2 regions of the Ornithinibacillus salinisoli genome follow, and region 1 is predicted to be linked to the other one. Evidence: a T-box and tRNA genes for the amino acid it is inferred to sense, from the RefSeq annotation. Region 1 holds a T-box; the other holds one or more tRNA genes.
The links. A T-box is a leader RNA that pairs with one kind of tRNA and senses whether it is charged. The one in region 1 lies ahead of alaS (alanine--tRNA ligase), so its partner is inferred to be a tRNA-Ala.
Positions count from the first base shown of each region.

Region 2: it has a tRNA-Ala gene. The T-box ahead of alaS (alanine--tRNA ligase) is inferred to sense a tRNA for this amino acid. The anticodon was not compared.

Region 1 is NZ_JBHUMI010000016.1:213,472-225,939, forward strand. Features, by position in the region: gene cymR (cysteine metabolism transcriptional regulator CymR) at 23-445, shown strand; gene ACFSTA_RS11645 (cysteine desulfurase family protein) at 466-1,608, shown strand; gene mnmA (tRNA 2-thiouridine(34) synthase MnmA) at 1,625-2,737, shown strand; gene ACFSTA_RS11655 (tetratricopeptide repeat protein) at 2,799-3,467, shown strand; gene recD2 (SF1B family DNA helicase RecD2) at 3,486-5,810, shown strand; gene ACFSTA_RS11665 (hypothetical protein) at 6,013-6,201, shown strand; gene ACFSTA_RS11670 (AI-2E family transporter) at 6,250-7,317, shown strand; T-box leader at 7,361-7,570, shown strand; gene alaS (alanine--tRNA ligase) at 7,622-10,264, shown strand; gene ACFSTA_RS11680 (IreB family regulatory phosphoprotein) at 10,364-10,633, shown strand; gene ruvX (Holliday junction resolvase RuvX) at 10,634-11,050, shown strand; gene ACFSTA_RS11690 (DUF1292 domain-containing protein) at 11,064-11,354, shown strand; gene mltG (endolytic transglycosylase MltG) at 11,708-12,468, shown strand, end outside.
Region 2 is NZ_JBHUMI010000015.1:45,544-58,011, forward strand. Features, by position in the region: gene ACFSTA_RS09995 (LacI family DNA-binding transcriptional regulator) at 1-236, shown strand, start outside; gene ACFSTA_RS10000 (sulfatase family protein) at 254-1,573, shown strand; gene ACFSTA_RS10005 (formylglycine-generating enzyme family protein) at 1,594-2,526, shown strand; gene pgmB (beta-phosphoglucomutase) at 2,561-3,235, shown strand; gene ACFSTA_RS10015 (glycoside hydrolase family 65 protein) at 3,273-5,546, shown strand; gene ACFSTA_RS10020 (GNAT family N-acetyltransferase) at 6,219-6,695, opposite strand; gene ACFSTA_RS10025 (transcriptional regulator) at 7,255-7,902, shown strand; tRNA gene ACFSTA_RS10030 (tRNA-Ala) at 8,182-8,254, opposite strand; gene ACFSTA_RS10035 (5'-nucleotidase C-terminal domain-containing protein) at 8,495-12,193, shown strand; partial or broken gene ACFSTA_RS20845 (IS91 family transposase) at 12,300-12,468, shown strand, end outside.

The DNA.
Region 1 (12,468 bases):
TAGTTATTAGGGGAGTATGAAGATGAAAATATCTACGAAAGGCCGTTATGGCTTAACAATAATGATTGAACTAGCGAAAAAATATGGGGATGGACCTACTCCATTAAAAGTGATAGCTAAAGACAATGATCTTTCAGAGCATTATTTAGAACAACTTGCAACTCCTTTACGTAATGCAGGGTTGATTAAAAGTGTTCGTGGAGCATATGGAGGTTATATGCTGCCAAAAGATCCGAAAGAAATTAGCGCAGGTGACATTATTCGAGTTCTTGAAGGACCAATTACACCTGTAGAAGGTATTGAAGATGAAGAGCCTGCGAAACAACAATTATGGTTAAGAATCCGTGATGCAGTGAAAGATGTATTAGATACTACTACATTAGAGGACTTAATAAATCATGATAATGATGACTTAGTACAAGATGCATATATGTTTTATATTTAGTTGAAAGAAGGGAACGAATCATGGAACACATATATTTGGATCATGCTGCAACAACACCGATGGATCAACGGGTTATTGATACCATGTATCCAATATACAGCGAAGTCTTTGGAAATCCATCAAGTGTACATTCTTTTGGTAGGAAAGCAAGGCAATTATTAGATGAAGCTAGACGAATCTTAGCTAAAAGCATACATGCCAATGAAAAAGAAATTATTTTTACTAGTGGTGGAACAGAAGCAGATAACTTAGCTTTAATTGGTACAGCAAAAGCTAATAAACATAATGGTACTCACATTATAACGACAAAACAAGAGCATCATGCTGCTCTTCATACTGCGGAATACTTGGAAAAAGAAGGTTTCGATATAACGTATTTAGCCGTAAATGAAGATGGAAAGATTAACCTTGAAGATTTGAAAAATGCGTTAACGGATGAAACCATTTTAGTTTCTATCATGTATGTAAACAATGAAACTGGTGTTATCCAACCTATTCAAGAAGCTGCAGCGTTACTACGTGAGCATCAAGCATATTTCCATACAGATGCAGTCCAAGCTTATGGCTTATTAGATATAGACGTAAAAGAAATGGGAATTGACTTGCTTACAGTTTCTGCACATAAGATTAATGGACCAAAAGGGATAGGTTTTTTATATGTAGGTGAAGATGTAAAAGTAAATGCATTGCAATTTGGTGGTGAACAAGAACGAAAACGTCGACCAGGAACGGAAAATGTAGTTAGTGCTGTCGGATTCCAAAAAGCAGTAGAATTAGCGATAGAACATAAAGAATCTCGAAGAAAAGAATATCAGCAATTTAAAGATTTATTCCTATCCATATTAAGCGAGGAAGGGATTTCCTTTCAATTGAATGGGAAGTTAGAAGACACTGTTCCAGCAATAGTCAATATTAGTTTCCCAGGTACAAATGTTGAAACCCTTTTAACTAATTTTGATCTATCAGGAATTGCAGCCTCAAGTGGAAGTGCATGTACAGCAGGTTCCATAGAGCCTTCACATGTATTGTCTGCGATTTACGGTGAAAATAATGAATGTACTACTAATTCTATTCGATTTAGTTTTGGTATATTTAACACGAAAGAAAATATAACAGATGCAGCTAACAGAGTATCAAAAATTATAAAACGGTTAACAGCGTGAAAAGGTGGTGGACAACATGAATAATAATCAAAATACACGAGTTGTAGTTGGAATGAGTGGTGGTGTCGATTCTTCCGTTGCTGCTTTACTATTAAAAGAGCAAGGATATGATGTTGTCGGTATTTTTATGAAAAACTGGGACGATACGGATGAATTTGGAGTATGTACAGCTACAGAAGATTTCGATGATGTCGTTCGTGTTTGTAATCAATTGGATATCCCATATTATGCGGTGAATTTTGAAAAGCAATATTGGGATAAAGTATTTACTTACTTTTTAGATGAGTATAAAGCAGGAAGAACACCAAACCCGGATGTCATGTGTAATAAAGAAATCAAATTTAAAGCATTTTTAGAGCATGCACTGTCACTTGGAGCTGATTATTTGGCAACAGGGCACTATGCACAAGTACGTGAAAATAATGGTGAATTTGAAATGCTACGTGGTGTTGACGATAATAAGGATCAAACATACTTTTTAAATCAGCTCTCTGAAGACGTCCTACAAAAAGTGATGTTTCCATTAGGGCATCTACCAAAATCAAAAGTAAGAGAAATAGCAAAGGATCGTGGACTAGTTACAGCAACTAAGAAAGATAGTACTGGAATTTGTTTTATTGGTGAACGTAATTTCAAAGAATTTCTGAGTGAATATTTGCCAGCACAACCTGGAGAAATGCAAACGTTAGATGGTATAGTAAAAGGGCGTCATGATGGATTAATGTATTATACCATTGGTCAACGACAAGGCTTGGGTATTGGTGGAGCAGGCGATCCATGGTTTGTAGTGGGGAAAAATTTAAACGAGAATATCTTATACGTTGAACAAGGTTATCACAACGAAAAATTATACTCAGATGAATTAACTGCTGCAGATATAAACTGGATTAATCCCGATAAAATTAACAAGACCTTTGCATGTACTGCAAAATTTCGTTATCGTCAACAAGATAGTGGAGTTACAGTCCATTTATTAGATAACGGAAATGTAAAAGTTGTTTTTGATGAAAAACAACGAGCTATCACCCCAGGACAAGCAGTTGTTTTTTATGATGGTGATGTGTGTCTTGGTGGAGGAACGATTGATGAAGTTATTAAGGATCAAAAAGCGCTAGATTATGTAGGATAAATACTGGGGATCACGCTAATAACGTGATCCTTTTTACAAAGATCATGCAAGGAGTTTACAGATGGATAAAAACACAAAAGCAATTCAATTAATGAAAGAAAACAAATATGAAGAGGCAGCTAGTATTTTTCATGAAGTTATTCAAGAAGAACCCAATGATCCACTTGGTTACATTAATTTTGGAAATTTGCTATTACATGTAAAGGACCAAGAGCGAGCGAAACGATTTTATGAAAAGGCAATTGAACTAGATAAAAATGCTGCTACAGCCTATTATGGGTTAGGTAATTTATATTTTGAACAAGCGATTTTTCCAAAAGCGCAAGCTAATTTTCAACAAGCAATTGAATTAGGATTAGAAGAGGCAGACGTTTACTTTATGCTAGGAATGACGTTCCAACATCAGGAACATTATAAGTTAGCATTACCATACTTACTCCGTGCAACGGAGCTTGATGAGAATGATATTGAACTACACTTTCAATATGGTCTAGCTTTAGCTCAAAGCGATCTAATCACGGATGCAAAAAAAGTATTTCAACACGTATTGGAGAAAGATAATGAACATAGTGACGCCCATTATAACTTGGGTGTAATTGCTTTATATAATGATCAAGTCGAAGAAGCACGAGACCATTTTGAGGAAGCGCTAGCCATTCAACCTGAGCATGTATTAGCAGCAAATGGGAAGAAGCAGCTCGATCAATTATTAAAAGAAAAAGAACAGTAAGACAGTGGGGTCGTTAAAATGGAAACAGGTACTGGGGAAAAAGAATATATCAAAGGAGAACTTCTTTATACGATTTTTCAAAATGAAGTAGAGCATTTTTCGATCGTAAAGTTAAAAATCCATGATACTAATACGGACTATAAAGAAAAGGAAATCGTGGCCAAGGGGTATTTTTCCAGCCTTCTGGATGGAAATGCTTATTATTTTTATGGCCAATTTGAAAAGCATCCAAGATATGGAACCCAGTACCATGTAACATCCTACCAAACCTATGTACCTGATACGAAAGATGGTCTGGTAGCCTATTTATCTAGTGATTTGTTTTATGGAATTGGAAAAAAGACAGCACAAAAGATTGTTAATCATTTAGGAGATCAAGCTGTATCAAAGATTCTTAATGACAAAGATGCATTAGCATCTGTACCAGGACTTAAGAAAGAAACAGCTGATAGTCTTGTGAAGCGATTACAGGAAAATCAAGGTTTTGAGCATGTAGTTGTCCATCTATCGAAGTATAATATCGGACTAAAAACCGCACAGAAAATATATGAAGTTTATCACGAGGAAGCGACTAAAGTTTTACAAGAAGATCCATACCGGTATGTTTTTGATATTGATGGATTTGGCTTTCAAACTGCTGATGATATAGCGAGAAAGAATGGTCTATCGTTAACACATCCAAATCGTATTGGTGCTGGTTGTATATATGTTTTACAAAAAAGTATTCAAGATGGGCATGTGTATTTGCCGATAGAGGAATGCATAGGACAGGTTATCCAGTTATTACTAAATCCTGAACAATCTCTAGACCAAGCATCGATTAGTTCTCGGTTAGAAGAATTGAATAAAGAAAAAACTGTAATTCTTCAACAAGGTAATGTATATTTGCCGTCACTATATTATGCTGAAGACGGTTTTGCTTCACATGTGAAGCGGTTATTATCTAATGAGGTAGAAGATGATACCACAATGGCAGAGCTGATGAAAATAATTGGTCAAATTGAAGAGGAAGAAGTCCTAAGCTATGGTAAAGAGCAGTTCCATGCGATTAATCAAGCTTTACACTCCAAACTAATGATCTTAACAGGAGGTCCTGGGACAGGTAAAACTACTGTTATTAAAGGAATTATTAAAGCGTATGGAGTCATTCATAGTCTTTCTATCGATCCAACAGATTATGATAAGAAATCGGATTTCCCATTCGTGTTAACTGCACCTACTGGACGAGCGGCTAAGCGTATAAATGAATCTACCGGATTACCTGCTGTTACCATTCATCGATTATTAGGGTGGAATGGGAGTGATGGGTTTGAAAAAGATGAACATGAACAATTATCTGGAAAAATATTAATTATTGATGAATTTTCAATGGTCGATATATGGTTAGCGAATCATTTATTTAAAGCTATACCGGATGATATGCAGGTCCTTGTTGTTGGTGATGAGGATCAACTGCCCTCGGTCGGACCAGGGCAAGTTCTTACGGATTTGTTGGAAAGTGCAATTATTCCAACCGTTAGTTTACATGAAGTATACCGTCAGAAGGAAGGCTCTAAAATTATCCAATTAGCCCATTCGATTAAAAATGAATCTTTTCAAATAGATTTACTACATAACGATACGGATTTTAGTTTTATTAATTGTAGAGAACATCACGTTATTGAGGTTATTACTAAAGTCTATAAAAAAGCTATGGATAAAGGTATTGACCTAATGGATATACAAGTTCTAGCTCCAATGTATCGTACACAAGCTGGTATCACGATGATTAATAAAGCGTTACAGCAATTAGTGAATCCGAAGACATCGAAGAAACGCGAAGTAAAGGTTAATGATTCCATATTTCGTATTGGTGATAAAGTGATTCAGCTTGTAAACCAACCTGAGGATGGGGTCTTTAATGGTGATATAGGTGAAGTGGTAGCTATATTTGAAGAAGATGAGAACACGGATCATGTTGAGCAGCTTGTCGTATTATTTGATGATAAAGAAGTAGTATATGAACGAAAAGATTATATTAATCTCATGCTTGCCTATTGTATTTCCATTCATAAATCACAAGGTAGTGAGTTTCCCATTGTCATTCTACCCATTGTTTCAACCTATTATCGCATGTTACGTAAGAACTTATTATACACTGCTATTACGAGGGGAAAGCAATCCTTAATTATTTGTGGTGAAACGAATGCTTTGATGAGAGGGATACGAACACAAGATACAAATAAACGTTTCACTTCGTTAAAGGAGCAGTTGACAGATCGAATAAGTGATGAATCCAACATTCTTCAACAAAAGCAGGAGAATGAAGAAGATGAGGATATTTCACCGTACGATTTTATGTGATAATGTATAATTTATTAATTATCGGTTAGCATAACATAATATCTTAGCAATAATAGAGGTTGTTCAAAAAGTCTGGTAAAAATGACACATCGAATTTCTTCGTTGGCTTGTTTCTGCGTTGCTCATAACTACACCGCCTCGAAATTTTCGGTCCTTTTCATCCTATTTTTGAACACACAATAATAGGGGAGATATTATGTTGATGCAATGCCCAAACTGCAATGGAAAGGATATTGGAAAAATAGGTTCCCAACAGTTCTACTGTTGGAATTGCTTTATTGAGATGTCGATTACAGGGGATGAATTGACAGTACATCAAGTAGAGGCTGATGGTTCTTTGAGTTCTTTAGATGATTTATTTACGGATGATGAAAGAAAGTTAAATTGGTAATCCTTAGTGTAATGCAAAGACTATATTTATACTAAGGAGAGGTCATCTATGTTTCTGCAAAAAAAGCCAATAAACTTTCTGTATTGGATTATTTCAGGTATATTATTATTTTTATTTATTTACTTACTAGTGAAGTTATTTCCATTTTATCACGCCTTTTTCACCTTTGTATTACAGCTCTTTTCACCATTTATTATTGCTTGCTTAATCGCATACTTACTTTTTCCAATAGTAAAAAAACTCCATCAGTATAATATCCCCAAAAGTATTGCAGTTCTATTGATTTATATTTTGTTTTTTGGTGGAGCTGGATATTTAATTTATCGCATATATCCTGTCGTTGTTCATCAATTACATGATTTAAATGAGTATTTACCCCAATTGGTTGAAATGTATCAAGGTTTCATTTATCAAATATATGATTCTACATCCTTTTTACCTGAAAGGGTACATGATAAGATAGATGGAATTATTGCTAATATTGAAACGTATATAGAAGGAATTATTGGCAATGTAATTGGTGGTATAACACGGGTGTTTGATATGATTGTTATAATCACGGTCATTCCAGTACTCGTTTTTTATTTTTTAAAAGATTACACAAAAATAAGAAGTTATTTAAAAGGTTTTATCCCGAAGAAGTATCAGCAGCAATCAAGTAGATTAGTGCAAGCGATTGATAAAAGTCTTGGAAATTATATACGAGGGCAGTTAATAGTTTGTCTCTTTGTCAGTTTAGCATCATATATTATTTTTCATTTTTTAGATTTAAAATATGCCTTATTACTGGCTATAATCATGGGGCTAACTAACATAATCCCTTATTTCGGACCCATTATCGGTGCGATTCCAGCTATTGGTATTGCACTTACGCTTTCCGGAAACCTTGTGTTTTTTGTTATTATAGCGATCTTTGTCATTCAATTAATTGAGAGTAACTTATTACAACCGTATATTGTTGGTAAGAGTGTTGCGATTCATCCAGTTGCAATTATATTTGCACTACTTCTCGGCGGTAAACTAGGAGGCGTACTTGGGATGATAGTTGCTGTGCCATTACTTACAATATTAAAAGTAATTACAAAACATATTGTTACTATCAGTCGTGATCGTTGACTTTTTTTAAAAAATTATCTATAATATCGCATAACATCATATCGTTAATATGTTGAAGGTAAAGAGTACATGGAATTCGATTTTTCAGAGAGGGATTTTCATTAGGCTGAAAAAAATCCTAAATAAGAGCCATGGAAAGCTAGACTGGAGTGCGGCTAATACCCGTCGGTTTCAAACCGTTACCATGATCAAGTGATGAACATTTAATAATTGTTCATAATTAGGGTGGTACCGCGAATATCTCGTCCCTGCAGTAGAGCAGAGAGGGGATTTTTTTATTTGTAAAAATAATGGAGGGTGAAAAATGAAACAATTAACTTCAGCGCAAGTTAGACAAATGTTTATAGACTTTTTTAAAGAGAAAGGACATCGTGTTGAGCCAAGCGCATCACTTGTGCCTATGGATGATCCAACATTACTTTGGATCAATAGTGGAGTGGCAACACTAAAAAAATATTTTGATGGTCGAGTGATCCCAGAGAACCCAAGAATTGTTAATGCACAGAAATCAATACGAACAAATGACATCGAGAATGTAGGTTTTACAGCAAGACACCATACGTTTTTCGAGATGCTAGGGAATTTCTCTATCGGTGATTATTTTAAAAAAGAAGCGATTGAATGGGCTTGGGAATTTTTAACGAATGAAAATTGGATCGGATTTGATCCGGAACGATTATCTGTAACCGTCCATCCTGAAGATGATGAAGCATATGATATTTGGCTTAACAATATGAATATACCAAAAGAAAGAATTATTCGATTAGAGGAGAACTTTTGGGATATTGGTGAAGGACCGAGTGGACCAAATACGGAGATTTTTTATGATCGAGGTGAAAAGTACGGAAATGACCCAAACGATCCGGAGCTATATCCTGGTGGCGAGAATGAGCGTTACTTAGAGATATGGAATCTAGTCTTTTCCCAATTTAATCACAATCCAGATGATACGTATACACCACTTCCAAAGAAAAATATTGATACTGGAATGGGACTTGAACGTATGGTATGCGTAATCCAAGATGCTCCAACAAACTTTGAGACGGATTTATTTATGCCGATCATACAAAAAACGGAGAAACTTACGTCAACTCCTTATGGTAAAGATAAAGATAGTGATACGGCTTATAAAGTGATTGCAGATCATATCCGTACGGTGAGCTTTGCTATTAGTGATGGAGCACTTCCATCTAATGAAGGTAGAGGGTATGTTTTACGTAGATTATTACGTCGAGCTGTGAGATTTGCCAAAGAGATCGGCATTGAGAAACCGTTTATGTATGAATTAGTACAAACGGTAGGCGAAATCATGAAAGATTTCTATCCAGAGGTATTAAAACAAAAAGACTTTATTCAGAACATCATCAAAGTGGAAGAAGAGCGATTTCATGAAACGTTAAATGACGGATTAGAAATACTAACTTCGATTATGGACAAAGAAAAATCGAAGGGCAGTACGGTATTTCCAGGAGAAGAAGTTTTTCGTCTATACGACACATACGGATTCCCAAAAGAATTAACGGAAGAGTATGTTGAACAACAAGGGTTTAACATTGATGAAGAAGCGTTTCATAAAGAAATGGAAAAACAACGAGAGCGCGCTAGAAATGCTCGACAAAAAGTTGACTCTATGCAGGTGCAAGATGATATTTTAAGTACGATTGATGTAAAGAGTGAATTTGTTGGGTATCATACACTAGAAATAAAGACAACAATTCATGGCATTATAAGCGGAAAAGAAACGAAGCAATCAGCAAGTGTAGATGAAGAGGTTTTCGTTATTCTAGAAGAAACACCGTTTTACGCGGAAAGTGGGGGGCAAGTTGCTGACCACGGTTGGATCTATACTAGCACAGCTTCTGCGTATGTAGAAGATGTACAAAAATCACCAAAAGGAGATCACATTCATAAAATCCGTGTGAAGGATGGTGAATTTAAAGTTGGAGATCTTGTACAGGCAATAGTAGATAGCCAATTCCGTACATCGGTTATCAAAAATCATACCGCAACACACTTATTACATCAGGCTTTGAAGGATGTTCTAGGTACCCATGTAAACCAAGCAGGCTCATTAGTTACACCAGATCGATTACGCTTTGATTTCTCCCATTTTAGTGCAGTGGATAACGATGAACTACAACGAATAGAAAAAATAGTTAATGAAAAAATTTGGGATTCTATCGGTGTCGTTGTAGATAATAAAAAACTTGCTGAAGCGAAAGAAATTGGAGCAATGGCATTATTTGGAGAAAAATATGGTGACGTTGTACGTGTTGTACAAATAGATGATTATAGTATCGAATTATGTGGTGGATGTCATGTTCGAAATACTTCAGAAATTGGTTTGTTTAAAATTGTTTCAGAAGGTGGTATTGGTGCTGGCACAAGAAGAATTGAGGCAGTTACTAGTAAACAAGCATACAATTTCTTATCCAACAAGATGAATGTATTACAACAAGCTGCACAACTTGTCAAAACCAATGAAGAAAAACTACCAGAACGTATTGAGAGCTTGTTCCAGGAAATCAAATTAGTGCAAAAAGAAAACGAATCGTTACATGCTAAAATGTCCAATTTAGAAGCTTCGAATATTTTAGATCAAGTAGAAACTGTACAAGGTGTTAATGTGTTGGCTCAAAAGGTAACTGTGAAAGATATGAACCAGCTTCGTAATATGGTTGATGAATTAAAGCAAAAATTGGACGATGGAATTATTTTACTAGCAGCTGAAAATGATCAAAAAGTACAGCTCATAGCAGGTGTTTCGAAAGCGTTAATAGATCGAGGATTACATGCAGGTAATCTGATAAAACATGCCGCTCAAATATGTGGAGGCGGGGGCGGTGGTCGCCCTGATATGGCACAGGCTGGAGGAAAAGATCCTAGTAAAATTAATGAGGCTCTCACATATGTCAAACAATATGTAAAAGAGAATATAAATAGTTAATAGTCCCTTGTATATCTATCATGTATAAAAAGATATATTAAATCCATTAAACATGTTAGAATAATGAAAGAAGGGTAATAAACGGAATGAGGTGTCACGATGAGTTCGATTGATAAAACAATGAAGTTTAATTTTTCGGAAGAACCATTTGATCAAGACATTAAGGAAATTTTAATGACAGTACATGAGGCACTGCAGGAAAAAGGATATAACCCAATAAATCAAATTGTAGGCTATTTATTGTCAGGAGATCCTGCATATATACCTAGATATAAAGATGCTAGAAATTTAATCCGTAAAGTTGAACGTGATGAAGTAATAGAAGAGTTGGTAAAATACTATCTAGAGCAACAAAAAAAGGATAAATAAATGAAAATAATGGGTTTAGATGTTGGTTCCAAAACAATTGGGGTTGCAGTTAGTGATGAGTTAGGATGGACAGCTCAAGGAGTAACTACAATTAAATGGGATGAAAATGAAATAGAGTCAGCAGACGAACAGCTAAAAGAAATTATATCTGAGCATAAAATTGGGAAAGCTATTATCGGGTTACCCAAAAATATGAATGGTACAATCGGTGAACGCGGAGAGGCTTCTAAAGTATTTGCGAAACACATAGAAGATGTTCATCACGTACCAACCGTATTATGGGATGAACGATTGACGACAATCGCGGCTGAACGAGTTTTACTAGAGGCAGATATGAGTAGAAAGAAACGGAAGAAAGTCATTGATAAAATGGCAGCAGTTATGATCTTACAAGGTTACCTTGATCAAAAATTATAGAGGAGGATTTTTTATGGCTTTAGAAGAAAAGGAACGAATAATTATTCCTGATGAGAATGGTGAAGAGCACTTATTTGAAGTATTGTTTACATTTGATGTAGATGAAACCAATCACTCTTATATTGCTGTCGTGCCAGTAGAACAAAAAGATGATGAAGAAGTAGAAGTATATGCGTTTCGCTACGAAGAAAAGGAAAAAGATGATAATGATCTTTCCCTTTTTCCAATAGAATCTGATGAAGAGTGGGAAATGGTAGAAGAAATGCTAAATACATTAGCAGATGAAGAAGAACTAAATCAATAAACAGTCATATACAAATTAGCTGGTGTCTCAATGACATCAGCTAATTTCATGTTAATATGTATTTTAAAATCCTAGTCTCTAGTTCGATTCTGGATATTATTATAGAGGCTGCTATCATGCCGCAAAGCATTACTAGTGGATGAGCTAAAGGAAGTTATGTGAGTACGGTTGGCGGTAACTTGAGGAGCTATTTTAGTGGCTAAGTTAAACAAGTGGGTTATAGAGTCCAAATTATAACCACCGGTACTACCGGCGGATACCTACTATTAATGGTATTCCTTTCTTCCTTCATCTAACTCTAGCGTAGATGATATTTTTTTAGTATAATATACCGGATGAGAGGGGTATGTTGAATGTCTGATAAAAAAAAGACAAAAAAATATAGAGAAAATTTAATTGTGCGGGGAGAGGAAGCGAGAACTGTCCGTAAGGTTGTAGCAATTATAATTGTTTCTTTAATATTAATTCTAGTAGTTGGTGGAATTTCAGGGTATAACTATATTAAGTCTGGATTACAACCAGTTGACCCAGATAATGAGCAGGGTATCGAAGTTGAAATACCTTTAGGCTCATCTACATCAAGCATTGCTTCATTACTCGAGGAAAATGAAATAATTAAAGACTCACGTATTTTTCGATTTTACATAAAGTTTAAAAATGAATCTGGTTTTCAAGCCGGTGAATATACATTTACAAAATCGATGACGTTTGATGAAATTATAGAATCTCTAAAGAGTGGGCGTATTATTAAAGAGCCAGTTTATCGTGTTACGATTCCAGAAGGGTTGACTGTTGAACAAATTGCAGAAGTCTATGCAGATGCCCTACCTATTACAAAAGAAGAGTTTTTAGATAAGGTCAATGATACAGCATATGTAGAGTCGTTAATTGACACTTATCCTTCCATTTTATCCGAGGAGATACTACAGGAGGATATCTTAACACCATTAGAAGGTTATTTGTTTGCTGCAACATATGATTTTTATGAAGCAGAACCACCAATAGAGACGATAATTACAAATATGCTTGATAAAACGAGAGATGTCGTTTATTCCTACATGGACGGTATTAATGAAAAAGGATTTTCTATCCATGAGGCGTTAACGATGGCATC
Region 2 (12,468 bases), on a different contig from region 1:
AAGAAAAAGGGCTGCGGATACCAGAAGACATATCTATTACCGGTTTTGATGATTTATTGATTAGTGACTTTACGCAACCAAGACTAACAACTATACGACAAGATTTCTTTGAAATGGGAAAGCAATCTGCTCTATTGCTGCAGCGGTTAATGGAAAATCAGGATGAAACAAAATTAGTCTGTGTTGACTATGAATTTATGGAACGTGATAGTGTACAAACGATGAGAAGAACTTAAGGAGGATTATACCAACCATGAGCAAACCAAATATACTAATGATAATTTCACATGATACGGGAAGACATATAGGTAGTTATGGTCATCATGTCGAAACTCCTGAGCTTAATGAATTGGCAGAGAATGGCGTGCAATTTAATAATTACTTCTGTTCACAACCACAATGTAGTCCTAGTCGAGGCAGTATCCTAACAGGCATGTACGGACATAATCATGGCATGTTAGGTCTTGCACATATGGGACACTCCATGAAAAAGGATATCGATACGATGCCTTCTGAAATGAATAAAGTGGGATATGACACATGGTTATTCGGTTTTTTCCATGAATCGATTGATGGCGAGTTACAAGGGGAAAAGCTTGGCTATGAACATGTGATTGAGGTGCCTGGTAATGCAGCTAAAAATGTTACGGATAAGGTAGAAGCATTCTTACAAGAACGATCAACATCACCAGAACCATCTCCATTTTATGCTTCCGTTGGATTTGAAGAAACACACCGCCCGTTTGATGATTTTGAACCAGTTCCAATGGATTCTGTGGAAGTTCCTGATTATTTACCAGATACGCAAAAAGTACGTGAAGATTTAGCATATTTCTATGGATCTGTGAAAGAACTGGATAAGGCAGTTGGACGAATTAAAAAATCGTTAGAAGAAACAGGGTTAGCTGAGAATACAATATTGATTTACACGACTGACCATGGAATTGCATTTCCAAGGGCGAAGGGAACGTTGTTGGATGCAGGTCTTGAAACTGCACTAATAATGAGACTGCCACAAGGAATGAAAAATGGTGGACGGGTACAAGATGAGTTACTATGTAACATTGATCTTATGCCAACTTTAATTGAAATTGCGGGTGGAAATGTTCCTGAAGGTATTGATGGAGTCAGTTTCTTTCCGCTATTGCAGGAAGAGCAATATGAAGAACGAGATAGCTTTTTCTGTGAATTAACATGGCATGATCGTTACCACCCGATGCGGGGTATTCGTACAAAAAATTATAAGTACATACGTAATTTTGAAGATGGACCCAAAGTGTACTTGCCATTTGATATCCATGAAAGTTTATCGGGTCAAGACGTTCGTGAAGAATATTATGTATCTAATTCAGAGGAAGAATTATATGATCTGAAGAACGATCCATTGGAGCAGATTAACCTTGCAAACAATGATGCGTTTATCGATGTTTTACAAGAACTTCGTTTGAAAGTGGAGAAGTGGATGAAAGAAACGAACGATCCATTATTACAGGGTCCTGTACCAGGAGAAGAAGCAAATGAATGGAAGAAGGAAATAGAAGCTGGGAGAGTCTATAAAGGTTCTATGAAGTAAATGATTGGAGGGAAGGCGAAATGACGGATAAAAATTGCTGTGGGGTGAGCCGTAACGCAGCTAATTCACTGGCAAATGAAAAACTTCAACAAATTAATCAAATACCGCATTCCTCCAATGAAATAACAACAATGGATAACATGATCTTAGTCCCCGGGGGCTCATTTCTAATGGGAACAGATACAGAGCACGGTTTTAAAATGGATGGAGAAGGGCCTGTAAGAGAAGTGCAGGTGGATTCTTTCTACATAGATGTGCATACCGTTACTAATGACTCGTTTAAAGCCTTTGTAGACGATACAGGATATAGGACAGAAGCAGAACGCTTTGGCTGGTCATTTGTGTTTTATCAATTGCTCCATACAAATACCGCTAAAACAGTTAGACAAAAGGTCCAACAAACACCGTGGTGGTGGGTAGTTGAAGGTGCGGATTGGTCACATCCTGAAGGACCAAACTCATCTATTTCCGATCGAATGGACCACCCAGTAATCCATGTATCTTGGAATGATGCTCAAGCTTATTGTAAATGGGCGGGAAAGCGTCTACCAACAGAAGTGGAGTGGGAATATGCGGCCCGTGGTGGACTAGAACAGAAATTGTATCCATGGGGCGATGAATTGACGCCGAACGGGGAGCATTATTGTAATATTTGGCAGGGAAATTTCCCCCATGAAAATACGAAAGAGGATGGCTATGTAGGAACTGCGCCAGCAAAGTCGTTTCCACCAAACGGATATGGATTATATAATGTTTCGGGAAATGTGTGGGAATGGTGTTCGGATTGGTTTGGTAAAGGACCAGATGCTGGCCAAAATCGAGTGATGCGAGGTGGATCCTATTTATGTCATCATTCGTATTGTAATAGATATCGGGTAGCGGCGCGAACTTCAAACACTCCAGACAGTTCAACAGGAAATATCGGTTTCCGTTGTGTAGTGGATGTTAATTAAATACAACTAGTATTTTCAGAAAGGAACATGCATTATGATTCAATCTCCTAAATTATTTATTTTTGACTTAGATGGCGTCATTACGGATACAGCAGAATATCACTATTTAGCATGGAAAAAGCTTGCAGAAGAACTAGATGTTTCATTTGATAGACAGTTCAATGAACAGCTAAAAGGTATAAGTCGAATGGAGTCACTGGAACTTATTTTGGCAAAGAATCGTTCACTTTCTTTGTCTGATCATGAGAAAGAAAAACTAGCAAATGATAAAAATGAATATTATAAGCAATTAATTGAATCGATTAATGGTGAGAATACACTACCAGGTATTGAAAAATTAATAAAAGAAATTAAAGAGAATAATATAAAGATTGCTCTCGGTTCAGCAAGTAAAAATGCCAATATGGTATTAGATAAGCTTGGCCTTACCGAGTATTTTGATTATATTGTCGATGCAGCAAAGGTGAAAAAAGGAAAGCCCGATCCGGAAACATTTACTACAGCGGCGGATGCTTTTTCTATCCATTATTCCGATTGTATTGGAATAGAGGATGCAGTGGCAGGAGTTGAAGCGATTAATAAAGCTTCTATGTTTTCTGTTGGTGTTGGGTCAACAGAACATTTGGCAGAAGCGGATTATGTGGTAAATGATACTTCAGGGTTACAATTTGAGGAACTGGTAAGACAGTACTCAAATTGGAAAAAGTAATTTTTGATAGGATTATAGACAATCAGGAGTGTTTGAAATGACATGGAAACTAACAAAGTCAGAATTGGATAATCAAAGTCTATTAGTAAATGAAAGTTTACTATCTTTAGGAAATGGTTATCTAGGTGTTCGAGGCAACTTTGAAGAAGGGTATCATGAAGGGTATAAGTCAATCCGTGGAACATACATTAATGCTTTTCATGATGAAACGGAAATTACATATGGTGAGAAGTTATATGCCTTTCCAGATACACAACAAAAGCTTGTTAATATCATTGATGGTCAGGGTGTCTATATTTACCTTGATGATGAGCGATTTTCGTTATTTGAGGGAGAAATTCTTGATTTTGAACGGAATTTACATGTGAATACTGGATTCGCAGAGCGGATCATTCATTGGAAATCACCGAAAGGAAAAGAAGTAAAACTTCACTTTAGGCGAATCGTTTCCTTTGAGACGAAAGAATTATTTGCTATTGATGTAAGCGTGGAGCCTGTTCAAAATGTAGAACAGATAAAAATCATTTCTACTGTTGAGGGCGATGTATCAAACTATGTCGATAAAAATGATCCTCGCGTTGCATCTGGTCATGCCAAACGACTACATGTAACAGAAGTAAAAAAACAGGAAGACTATAGTATTGTTAAAGACACTACATATGTAACGAATCTGGAGGTTGCTTGTGCAACAGCAACGAGAGTAAATAGGAGTAATTCCTATGAATGTCACGTTACGGACACCGGTGTAGAAGAAGAATATGTGTTTGCTGGAAGTGAAATAGTTCGCTTTACGAAGTTTAATGTATATACAGATACACTTCGACATGGTAAGACGGTTATCGAGCAAGCAGTTTCCATTCAGGATAAGTTAGCGAACAGAACATTTGAGGACCTTTTACAAGCACAACAACAGTATTTAGATCACTTTTGGAGCAAGTCAGATATTGAAATTGAAGGAGACGACAAGCTTCAAGAAGGGATACGCTTTAATCTATATCAATTATTACAATCAGTAGGTAAGGATTCCGTTAGTAATATTGCAGCAAAAGGGCTATCTGGAGAAGGATATGAAGGGCATTATTTCTGGGATACCGAGATTTACATGTTCCCGGTATTTTTAATGACTAATCCAGAGATTGCTAAACAACTATTATTGCATCGCTATTCAATACTAGACAGTGCGAGAGAACGAGCGAAGGAAATGGGCCATAGAAAAGGTGCATTATATCCATGGAGAACAATCACTGGTGGAGAAAGCTCTGCCTTCTTCCCTGCTGGAACAGCCCAATATCATATCAGTGCCGATATCGCTTATAGCTTTATTCAATATTATCTTGTTACCAAAGATGAAGCTTTTTTACAAGAATATATGGCAGAGGTATTATTTGAAACAGCACGCCTATGGTCAGATACAGGACATATGTTAGATGGTCAGTTTAGAATTGATGATGTTACCGGTCCTGATGAGTATACCTGTATTGTTAATAATAACTATTATACAAATGTGATGGCTAAGCATAATTTATTGTGGGCCGCTAAGCTATATCGTAAGTTGAAAGAAAAAGGTGCTTTAGATCAGCTGGCAGAGAGATTAGATCTATCTGAGCAGGAAGCAAAAGAATGGCAAGAAGCAGGAGAAAACATGTATCTGCCATATGATGAATCACGAAAAATAAATGCTCAAGATGATAGCTTTTTGAAGAAAGAACGATGGGATTTGGAAAACACGCCAAAAGATAAATTCCCATTACTGTTAAATTATCACCCATTAACATTGTATCGCTATCAGGTATGCAAACAAGCAGATACCGTTCTGGCTCATTTTCTGCTAGAAGATGAACAGGATGAAGAAACAATCAAAAGTTCCTATGACTACTATGAACAAATTACGACACATGATTCTTCTTTATCTTATTGTGTATTTAGCATTATGGGCTCTAAGTTAGGGTATGATGAGAAGGCATATGCGTATTTTAATGAAACTGCAAGACTAGACCTAGATAATACGCATGGAAATACAAAAGATGGTCTTCATATGGCGAATATGGGTGGTACATGGTTGGCAATTGTATTTGGATTTGCTGGCTTACGAGTGAAGGAAAGTGGTATTTCCTTACAGCCTACATTACCAAAGAAATGGAAGTCATTAAAATTTCATTTACAATATCAAGGAAGATTGCTACAGATCCGCATGGAGAATGACACGATAACGTATTTGGTTGAAGAAGGAGAAGCGTTAACGATCACACATCATGGTCAATTCGTTACATTAGAGCGAGGAGAATCTGTTGTGTTGAAGCTTCGCGCTTAATCGTAAACAAAAGGTGCTGGGAAAAATTAAATCTTTCCACTCTAAAGACGAATGATTAGATGATTGGAAGTTTAGACAGTAACTTTTTCAACGGTTACACCTTAATTCTTAGTTGATAGTAAATGCGAAGTAACGGCAACTTGATTTCTGCTCCGGGCAGTCGCTTTCCGCAGGGAACGCGAAGAGGCTACAAGGATAGGCGAAGTATGTAAACGGACAATTCTTCCCTTATTTGTGACAAAAGTGGGTAATAAAGGAGTTTATAGGACATCAGTTCCGTTATTAACCTAAATGTCAGGTATTCTGGTACGAATTAGAGCAATTAACGTACTTGATGTCCGATAACATCTTCAAATAAGATTTTTTTACGAAATAACGTACGCCATGTCCGCTCCGTTAAACCCTTGCGTCGTGGTAGCCTAGTGCGAAGCATTACTAGAAGATGCAGACGCACTTGTTTTGCGAGCGAGGAATCTTATCGTGAGCCCGCAGGAATGCAGGAATCGAGGTATATTTCCAGAGCGGTGAGCACTATGCTTCGCATTCCATGTATGATTAACAACAAAGTACGAAAACAACCCAAAAGAAAAATCCAAACTAATTCGATTCTAATTGAATTTTGAATCATAGTTTGGATTTTTATTTGACTAAAACATCTATAGTATTGACGGCTTATATTTCAAGTTTTGCAACTAATTCACCATTAGAAATAATACCCGTTTCTGCAAATCCCAACGAGGTATAAAGGTTTCTAGCTACCTTATTGTCAGGGCTGTAGGCAATGTAAACCGAAGTTGCTTCTCCTTGTGGAAATGACTTAATGTATGCAATTGCCTTTGTCATTGCTAGAGTTCCGTATCCTTTATTTTGATACCTTTTGTCTATCATTAGTCGAAGAATGCCATAACATGATTCATTGCCATATTCATTTTCCTCGGCATTATCGTAATACATCATGATAAATCCTATCATCGTATCAAGATCATAGATTGCAAAAGTCATAGCTGGTAAGTCATCATTCAACAATGCAACATATGATTGAGCAAGACTATATACATTTGAAGCAAGGAAATTATTTTGCTCATCACTCAGTTTTAAATGAATGCATTCCTCAAAGTTGTCCCATGTAATTTTGCGAAATTGTACCATTACTTGAACCTCCTGTTTTGTAAAAGTGAACTTTTAAATAAAGCGTTAACAGGCGGTCCGCGGGCAAAATATAAATCTTAGGTTAACTGAATAATCATGTTTCCCTTCCTTTCCAAATTTAGATTTTTCTGTATTTATTGTATCATATGGAAAACAATAATGTCAGGAAAGTAATTATGATTTTGGCAGCAGAAAGCGAAGTGGATTTTAATTGCGGTAGTATTTGTGTTCCTGCTTAAGAACTATGGTTTTCTTTAATGTATAATTATTGTATAATGATTAAGAATCTCCTGAATATTGCCCCCCCTGCTTCAGATGACATACCATCCGTTATATACACCTAATCCCCATTTTGGATCAGTTGGAGGACATACCGTCCTTTATTTACGATAAAAACTACAAATAATGAAATAATCCCATTAATAACGGCATCAATGTCCATTTATCCCTATAATTTTAATGCATTGACAGAGATAACGGAATCTATGTCCACAGTAATGAATGAAATGTATTTGAATTTTCTCATGTAATAAAATAAGAACAGAAAGGATAGTGAAAGATGCTAAGATTTGAACAGACATACAATGATTGGATTGAAAAACACATTTCCGAAGAAAAAAATCATAGGAGACGAGAAATTTTAGAAAAGGGTCTAGGTCATGGAACGATTGAATTTCTTCGTTCGATTTGGTTTCCTACTGTAGGGAACTTTAATCACCTATATCCGGAATGGGAGGTGCGCGATTTCAACAATGGGTATCGCTACCTTGATCTAGCCTACAGACCTGGGGATGCGAAAGGATGCATTGAAATACAAGGATATGGTCCACATGCAAGAGATATTGATGTCAGGCGATTTAAAGATTTATGTTGGCGTCATTCATTATTAGCTCTCGATGGATGGACATTATTACCGATTGCATATTTATCAATTAAAGATGAACATAAAAAGTGTCAACAACTAGTTCTTGCTTTTATCGGTAAATTTATTTCAAATGAATCATCATTTCCACAATTATCTTGGGTTGAAGCAGAGGTTGTACGATATGCACGTCGTCAACTTCGGCCAATTACTCCTCTTGAAATTGCTAGTCATTTAAAGATTAGTGACCGCCATGCAAGACGTATTTTACATACCCTAGTAGACTTACAAATTCTAACTGTAGCAAGCGGGAATAAACGAGTGCGAACATATAGGTTGAAATAACGGGAATACATTCCTCAAACGGTCACACGATCCCTTATTTCGTTAATTATAGTATTATTATAACTTTGGAGGACATACAATCCGTTATTTAATAATACTCCTTAAATAATTGCTATTATTTAGCATAATAACGGAACTCATGTCCGTCAAACATCTCGAAAAGCCTCTTTTTATAACATTAGCGGAACCTATGTCCGTTCAAGTTTCAACTACTCTAACAAAAAACACCATCTCTCACTTTATTTGCGAAAAATAGTGTCATTGTACACAATATGTAGATGGAGCATAGCGGGCTCGAACCGCTGACCTCTTGTCTGCCAGACAAACGCTCTCCCAGCTGAGCTAATGCCCCGTGAATGATTATAATTATAATCCCTTCTCATTAATTTTTCAATCACTTCATATAGTAAAATATACTCATTTAGCAAACATAGGATAATGTAACTATTTTTGCAAAAAATCTAGTTAAATAGTATGAAAAAGCTGTTTTTTTACAAAAACTTAATGGTATCTGTCCATTTTATATGCCATATTAATAGTGTGTTAGATTCCTATGAATGTAACATAATAATATTTCAAATGGAGGGTACTAATGAAACATTCAACTGTTCGGAAAGTATTTCATCTCGTTCTTATTATCGCGCTTGTGTTCATGAATTATTCATCGGTATTTGCGATGAAAGCATCAGCGGAAAGTAATGAAGAACTAGCAGAGGATTTATTCATTTCAGAGTACATTGAAGGCAGTTCATTTAACAAAGCAATTGAAATATTTAATGGGACTGGGCAGAGCGTTGACTTAGCAGACTATGAAGTTGACCTATACAGCAATGGTTCGGCAACAGCTAGTCAAACACTAGCATTATCAGGTACTTTGGAGCACGGAGATGTGCTCGTACTAGCACATACAAGTGCAGATCAGGCTATCTTAGAAGTGGCTGATATGACGCATGGTGGAGTCATTAACTTTAATGGGGATGATGCGTTAGCCTTAACGAAAAATGATAGTGTATTAGATGTATTAGGCGTCATTGGAGAGAGAATTAATTATGGACAAGATGTTACATTAGTGAGAAATTCTTCTGTGACAGCTCCTAGCACTTCGTATGACGAAGGTGAATGGACGGATTATACGAGTAATACATTTGCCTATCTTGGGAGTCACACAATGGATGGCGTTGACCCAGGAGAGCCTGGTGACCCCGGTGACCCAGGAGAACCTGGTGATGAGTATACTATTGGAGATGCCCGTAATTTAAGTGATGGAACAGTTGTAACGGTAGAAGGAATTGTAATAGCAGATAATGCTGCCATTAGTAATGGTTCTCAGTTTACAACTTATATACAAGATGAAACAGGTGGAATTAATCTATTTGCCTATGAACAAGGACAGTTACCTGATCTAGTAAAAGGTGACCGTGTACAAGTAGTTGGTGAACTAGATTCCTATAATGGATTAAAAGAAATAATACCAGAATCAATTGAAATAATAGAGCAGGGACAAGATTTACCAGAAGCGCAACAAATTACACTAGAAGACCTTCAGGATCCTGCGGTTGCAGAGTCATATGAAGGGGAATTAGTACAGCTAAACGGTTTTATCAATAATGTTCCGGGTAGCCCGGCTGGTGGTGGCTATAATGTATCACTAATTGATGCAGACTTTAATGGAACAACACTTCGCGTGATGGAAAATGCGCTAGATATTTCCTTGGTTGAATCAGATTTGTGGTACGATATCACGGCAATCGTTAGTCAATACAATGATTACCAACTAATTCCTACAGAGCAATCTGATTTACAGGTAGCAGAAGAACAACCAGATCCACCATCAGCATCGGGACTGTATGAAACGACTGTTGAAACGGTAACTGATGGCGATACAATTCGTGTTGCAGATCCAGTATTTGGCGAATCGAGAGTACGCTTCTTAAATATGGATACACCGGAAACGTATGCTGCTCATAATAACGACCCCGAAAGAGCAGAAATTAATGCGAATCAAAAATATTACGGGGATTTAGCGACAGGTTATATTAGTGAACTATTGCAACCAGGTGATGAAATCTATTTAAAAGTCGGTGATGAACCTACCGATGACTATGGTAGAATTTTAGCAGAAGTTATCCGCAAAGAGGATGGACTAAATATTAATATAGAAATGGTTGCACAAGGGTATGCATCTACTTATTTCCTTGCACCGATTGATGAAGAAGCATATCCCGTCTATCAAGAAGCTGTGAAAGAGGCGAAAGATGCTGGCTTAGGGATTTGGAATCCAGAAGATCCATTATTGGAATTACCTTTTGTATTCCGTGCCTTTGACGATCAAAAAGGATTATTACGTTATGTTGGTAACTCCGACACAATGGAGTATGTAGAACCGGTAGATTGGGCAGATGTCCCAGTCGAAAAACGAGTTTTCTTCGCTAGTGAAGCCGAAGCGGAATCATATGGTTATACACCTGCTGAAGGTGGTGGTGAAGCAGATCCGAATATTCTTGCATTACAACTTTTAAGCATGAATGATTTGCACGGGAAAATTGATCAAGAATATAGCCTTGACCCTGATGGGGATGGTACTTTTGACATGTACGGTCGTATGGATTATACGGCGTCAGCGATAAAAGAACGTGAGCTAGAAAATCCTAATACGTTAATTGTTCATGCCGGAGATATGATTGGTGGAAGTTCACCAGTATCAGGTTTATTACAGGATGAACCAACCGTAGAAATTATGGAAGAAATAGGATTTGATGTTGGGACAGTTGGAAACCACGAATTTGATGAAGGACTGGATGAATTATTACGTATGGTAAATGGTGGTGAGCATCCTGATGGGGCAGGTACAGAAGATTACGATGGCATGAATTTTCCTGTACTTTGTGCAAATTGTGTATATGAAGACACTGGGGAAACGTTCTTACCACCGTATCATGTAGAAGAAGTTGACGGTGTGGAAGTTGGATTTATCGGTGTAAATACACAGGAGACAGTAAACATGGTAATGCCGTCTTCGTTGGAGAATGTAGCGTTCACAGATGAGGTAGACGCGGTAAATGATGCTGTAGATGAACTTACTTCACAGGGGATTGAGGCTATTATTGTATTAGCACATATTCCTGCTAACCAATCAGGTATTGGAGCTACAGGTGCTGCAGCTGACTTGGCTATGGAAGTAAATGATTCGGTGGATGTTATTTTTGCGGCTCATAATCATCAAGTAGTTGATGGAGTAGTAGATAACAAGCTAATCGTGCAAGCTTCTGAATATGGTAAAGCATTTGCAGATGTTGATTTAGAAATTGATCGTACTACTGGTGACATTGTAAGTAAGGAAGCAGAAGTTGTTTTTGTTAAGCAGAGTGATTATACACCAGACGAAACGGTTGCAGAAACATTAAGCTATTATGCAGAAGCAATTGCTCCTATTGTAAATGAAGTTGTCGGATACAATGCACAAGAGCTAACAGGAAGTTATACCAATGATGCTGACCATGGCTTAGGTAATCTCATAGCAGATGGTATGAATTGGGCAATGGACAGTGACTTCGCCATGATGAATGGTGGTGGAATTCGAGATATTTTACTAGAAGGACCAATTACTTGGGGAGAATTATATAATATTCAACCATTTGGCAATACGCTAATGACCGTTGAGATTACAGGAGCAGATCTTTATCCTATTCTTAATGAGCAGCTATCAAGCTACGGATCTGACTACAGTATTGCTGGATTCCATTATACGTTTAATCCTGAGTTACAAGAGGTTGTAGATATTACATTCCCTGATGGTACACCGATAGATGAAGATGCAGTATATACATTAACGGTCAATAACTATATGGGAACTTCAGAGGGTCCGATTAAAGACCTTGGACAAAACCCAGTCATGGGACCAGAAGATATCGATGCCACCGTAGATTTTGTTAAAAGTTTAGATAGCTCAGAATCGAATCCGCTAGTTTATGGTCCAGAAGGAAGAATTGCTGTTACAGACGAAATACCTGGAGAAGAGGAAGATCGGCCAATAGTAGAAGTGGAGCCGAAGAAAAATAATGGGACAGCGACAGTTCATACGAAGGATTTAGAAGCGTTAGATCATGGTGTGCAAGTTGTAATTAACATCTTTAACGAGAAAAAGCCGAGAAGTTTATTACTAAATAAAAAGCAAGTAGACTTATTAAAGGATAAAGAAGTAACACTAGTTGTAACAAATGGCGCAGTATCGCAAACATTTGAAATGACAGATGTAAAGGATAAGGTGCTTAAGGTTAGTTTGGAAGATTAAGTAATGGGGTATCCTCCGGTGGGGATACCCTTGTTTTTTAAAAAAGATAAGAAACTATAAAAATTTGGCTCTAACACAGTGTTTCTAGCTGTGGTATTTTTAATATATGGAGAAAAACATCTTGAAACGAATCTTTTTTGATGAACATGAACATTGGGAAGCATTTAAAAAGAAACATGAAGTTAGAATCCGTCCAATTGTCATTAAAGAGGTGGAAAAGTTCCGTGACTGTGGAAATCCTAAAAATGGATTTAAACTCTATGTTTGTGAAGGAT